2 regions of the Noviherbaspirillum phoenicis genome follow, and region 1 is predicted to be linked to the other one. Evidence: riboswitches for the same ligand, from Rfam matches in the RefSeq annotation. Region 1 holds a riboswitch; the other holds the start of a gene.
The links. A riboswitch is a leader RNA that binds a small molecule or an ion and turns the genes downstream of it on or off. The one in region 1 is predicted to bind cobalamin.

Region 1 (2,386 bases):
GCGCAAGAAGGCATCGCGCGAAGCAGCGTAAGAACGCCGGCCGGATGCATTTCCGGCTAGAGCCCGCGACATACCGGATGCATGCAGCCCGGTTTTCGCGGGCTTTTTCTTGATGCCATCCCGGCAGGGCGGTCGGCTGGTGCCGCGCAATGAAACAGTGTTTCACTAAGCCGTTGAATGTGCTAACGTCAGCCTATCAATTCCGAAACGAGCCGCGCCCCGTTCGTGCGATGCGGCCTATCAAGATCATGAGCACTTCCTCACTTCCCGTGACCGACGACAGCCTCGACCCGGCGGACGACAGCGCCCGCGCCGGCGAAGACCGCTACTACATCACCGCACTGGCGCGCGGCCTGGAAGTACTTTCCTGCTTCCGTTCGGGCGACAGGTCGCTGTCGAACCAGCAGATCGCCGAGCGCTGCGGCCTTCCGAAATCCACCATCACCCGCATTACCTATACCCTGACCAAGCTTGGCTACCTGGTGCAGCTGCCCGACGGCGGCCGCTTCGCGCTGGGCAATGCCACGCTGGCGCTCGGCAGCGCCACCCTGGCGCGGATGGACGTGCGCCAGCTGGCCCGGCCGCTGATGCATGAGCTGGCCGAGTTCTCCGGCGCCACCGTCGCCATTGCGGTGCGCGACAAGCTGTCGATGATTTACGTCGAGGTGTCGCACAGCACCGCTGCGCTGGCGCTGACGCTGCAGGTGGGTTCCCGCATTCCGCTGGCCACATCCGCGATCGGCCGCGCCTACATGGCGCGGGCCAGCGAGCAGGAGCGGGAAGAGATCCTGGACCGCGCCCGCGAGCTGGATGACCAGGCCTATGCCAATGTCGTCACCGGCCTGGAAAAAGCCCTGGCGGACGACCGGGAGTTTGGCTGCGCCACGTCCTTTGGCGACTGGCAGAAAGACGTGAACGGCATTGCTGTGGGCTTTCGTCCTGTCAGCGGCAATTCGGCGATGGCTATCAACTGCGGCGGGCCGTCGACCACGCTGTCGCGGGAATTCCTGCTCAATGAAGTGCGGCCGCGGCTTCTGGCATTGGCGCATCGGCTGGAAATGAGCGCGGTGCGCTGATTGCCGGTTTGGTCTTTCAATTGCCCTAAGTCCGTCATCTCCGTACAATTGCGCCGTTCTGGTGCCCGCGGACATGCCCATGTCCGCAGTTAAACGGGAAACACGAAGTCCGCGCCGTCCTTTCACGGCGCGCGTCCAGCGTGTGCTGCCCCCGCAACGGTAAAGCAAGCGCCGCAGCAATGCGGCCGGCCTTTTCAAATACCACTGTGCCGGAGCGCTGTCGCCAGCGCTCCATTGCATGGGAAGGTGAAAGGTCTGTCTTGCCAGCCCGGATACCGGCCAGAGCAGGTGGAAGCAGTCCATGCGACTGCAAGGCTGAAGGCGAGCACTGTCCTTCCGTCTCGCAGGCCACGGCCCTGTCTTCCGTTCCATCCGGCCCGCGGGGAAGCAGGCCGGTTGCCCTTTCGCTATCCAACCATGACTTCGACTCGTTCTCCGGACGTGGGCTTCATCCACGCGCCGCTTCTTGCAGCCGCCATTGCCGCTGCATTTCCCCTGTCCACCCTGGCCCAGCAGACCGACGGCGCATTGCCGGCGGTGCAGGTGACTGCCAACCGCACGCCACAGCCTGTGCGCGATGTGCTGACCGACAATGTCGTCATCACCGCAGAGCAGATCGCCGCTTCCGGCCAGACCAGCCTGGTCGATTTGCTGCAGCAGCAGCGCGGACTGGAGGTGTCGCGCAACGGCGGACCGGGCACTGCCGCCTCGGTATTCCTGCGCGGCGCCGGCAATAGCCAGAACGTGGTGCTGGTCGACGGCGTGCGCGTCGGGTCGTCCACCCTGGGCGGCGCCACCTGGTCGGCGCTGCCGCTGTCGCAGATAGACCGGATCGAGATTGTCTATGGTCCGCTGTCGACGATGTATGGCGCCGACGCGGTGGGCGGCGTGGTGCAGATCTTCACGAAAAGAGGCGAACGAGCCCCGAGCCTGACCGTTGGCGCTGGTCTCGGTAGTTACGGCACCCGCAGCCTCGAAGCCGGCCTGTCCGGCGCCACCGGCGGCGAGCATGCCGTCAGGTATTCGGTCAATGTGGCGCGTGAACGGGCAGACGGTTTTTCCGCAACCCGGCCACAAAGTTTTTCCTTCAATCCGGACAAGGATGGCTATACCCGCGAAAGCGCCAGCGGCCAGCTGGGCATGGACCTGGCAAAAGGCCACGAGATCGGCCTGACCTTCCTGCACAGCCGGCTGGAAGGCGAATACGATGCCGGTCCGTCCGACGTCAACGACCGGTCGATCAGCCGCATCGGCGCCTATTCGGTCTACAGCCGCAACCAGCTGCTGCCGAACTGGACCAGCCTGCTGCG
Region 2 (2,386 bases), on a different contig from region 1:
GGCCTGCTGGCCTGGCATGGCGCGCTGCCGGGCTGCCTGCTCGCGCTGGGCGGCACCGCATGGATGGCGCGCCTGTTCCTGCGCCGGCTGGGCGGCTATACCGGCGACTGCCTGGGCGCGGTGCAGCAGGTGGCCGAGGTCCTGTTCTACCTGGGCCTGCTGGCAGTGGCCGGGCGCTGAGGCGATGCGGCTCTACCTGATCCGCCATCCGCAGCCCGAGGTCGCCGCCGGCATCTGCTATGGCCGCAGCGAGCTGGCGGTGCCCGTCGAACGTGCGCTGGAGGCAGCCAGCGCGCTGGCGCCGCGGCTGCCGCGCGAGGCGGCGTTGTGGTCCAGCCCGGCAGCACGCTGCGCGGCGCTGGCCGAACCCCTGGCCAGCGCATTGGGCGCAACGGTGCGCTACGACGCCAGGCTGCTGGAGATGGACTTCGGCGCCTGGGAAATGCAGGCCTGGGACAGCATCCCGCGCAGCGAGGTGGATGCCTGGGCCGCCGACGCGGCGGCCTATCGGCCCGGCGGCGGCGAGCGGGTGCTGGACGTGGCCGAGCGCGTAAAAGCCTTTCATGACGGCCTGAAAAGCGATGGCCGGGATGCGGTGCTGGTCTGCCATGCCGGCGTGATCCGGCTGCTGCTGGCGGCGCTGGCGCATCACGACATCGCCGACATTGCCGCTGCGGCAGCCCGCGCGCCGCACCGGATCGCCTATGGCGAACTGGTGATTGCGGATTGCGCAAGCGGACCCTGATTACCTTTTCGAAACCGCGCCTGGTTAATCTGCTTGGTCAATTGTTAAGTACCCGATTACAATAGCGGCCGTTCTGGTGCCCGCGGACATGTCCTTGTCCGCAGTTAAACGGGAAACACGCGGTCCGCGACTGGCGTCGACGGATCGACATAACGTGTGCTGCCCCCGCAACGGTAAGCAAGCGTCGCATGCTGCAGTCTGCATGCGACGGCCGTCCTGAAAGCCACTGTGCGACAAGCATGGGAAGGCAGGACGGTCCGCCTTGTCAGCCCGGATACCGGCCAGGACAGGTGGAAGGCAAGAGCCATGACAGGCTCCAGCCTTCCTGGTAATCCGGCTTGCGGGGAGGCAGGCCGGAGAATTCGCCATTGATCATTTCATGTCCGTTATCCAGACAAGACCGGCCCCTGCCGGCTTCATGCCGTTCGCCTTCGCATTCTCCTTCGCCGCCGGCCTGCCGTCGGCTGTCTCGGCCCAGGCGCCGCAACAACGCATGGACGACATCGTCGTCACATCGACCCGCACGCCGCAGGGCCGTGCCGACCTGCTGGCCGATGCCACCGTCATCAGCGCCGCGCAGATCGCGCAGTCCGGCGCGAACTCGATCACGACCCTGCTGCAAGCGCAGCGCGGCTTGGAAATCGTGCAGAACGGCGGGCCGGGCAGCAGCGCCACGGTGTATCTGCGCGGCGCCGAAGGCAAGCAGAGCGTGGTGCTGATCGACGGCATCCGCATCGGCTCGTCCACCAGCGGCGAGCCGAGCTGGCAAACCATTCCGCTGTCGCAGATCGACCGCATCGAGATCGTCTATGGCCCGCTGGCCACGCTGTATGGCGCCAACGCGGTCGGCGGCGTGCTGCAGATTTTCACCCGGAAGGGCGAGGGAGCGCCGCGGCTGGCCGCGTCAGCCGGCGCCGGCACCTACGGCAGCCGCAGCGTCGACGCCAGCCTGGCCGGCTCGACCGGCGGCGAACACAACTTCCGCTATGCCTTCGGCGTGGCGCGGCAGAGCGCGGACGGCTTTTCGGTGAAGAAGCCGGGCCTGGCCAGCCAGGACCCGGACAAGGATGGCTATGAACGCGAAAGCGCCAACGCCAGCCTGTCCTACGACCTTGCGCCGGGCCACCAGCTTGGCATGATCCTGCTGCAGAGCCGGCTCGACGCCCAGTTCGACAGTTCGGTGGCGGCGGCCCGCGGCACGCGCCGCTATTACGACGACCGCAACCTGAGCCGGCTCGGCGCCTACGCGCTCACCAGCCGCAACCGCTTCACGCCCGACTGGACCAGCCAGCTGCAGGTCTCGCAGTCGCGCGACGAGCTACGCTCCATTGCCGGCACCGGCACGGGCAGCGCCTACCGCATCGCCACCGACCGCTTCGACACCACGCAGAACAGCATCAGCTGGCAGAACGACATCGCCTTCGGTCCCGACCTGCTGCAGGCGCTGCTGGAACGGCGCGAGGAAAGCGTCGACGCCACCAGCGCCGCACTGGAGCGCAAGCGCACCACCGACTCGGCGGCGCTGTCCTACCAGCTGCGGCGCGGCATGCACCTGGCCAGCGCCAGCGTGCGCAATGACGACAGCTCGCAGTTCGGCTCGAAGACTACCGGCAGCATTGCCTACGGCTACCGTTTCGCGCC

Region 2: it holds a riboswitch for cobalamin, as region 1 does, so the genes downstream of both, ABC383_RS26465 (TonB-dependent receptor domain-containing protein) here and ABC383_RS05440 (TonB-dependent receptor domain-containing protein) in region 1, are expected to answer to the same signal.

Annotation. Positions count from the first base shown of each region.
Region 1 covers NZ_JBDFLX010000001.1:1,196,348-1,198,733, reverse strand. The annotation lists gene typA (translational GTPase TypA) at 1-31, shown strand, start outside; gene ABC383_RS05445 (IclR family transcriptional regulator) at 249-1,076, shown strand; cobalamin riboswitch at 1,120-1,374, shown strand; gene ABC383_RS05440 (TonB-dependent receptor domain-containing protein) at 1,494-2,386, shown strand, end outside.
Region 2 covers NZ_JBDFLX010000005.1:194,900-197,285, reverse strand. The annotation lists gene ABC383_RS26475 (adenosylcobinamide-GDP ribazoletransferase) at 1-180, shown strand, start outside; gene ABC383_RS26470 (histidine phosphatase family protein) at 185-745, shown strand; cobalamin riboswitch at 803-1,045, shown strand; gene ABC383_RS26465 (TonB-dependent receptor domain-containing protein) at 1,125-2,386, shown strand, end outside.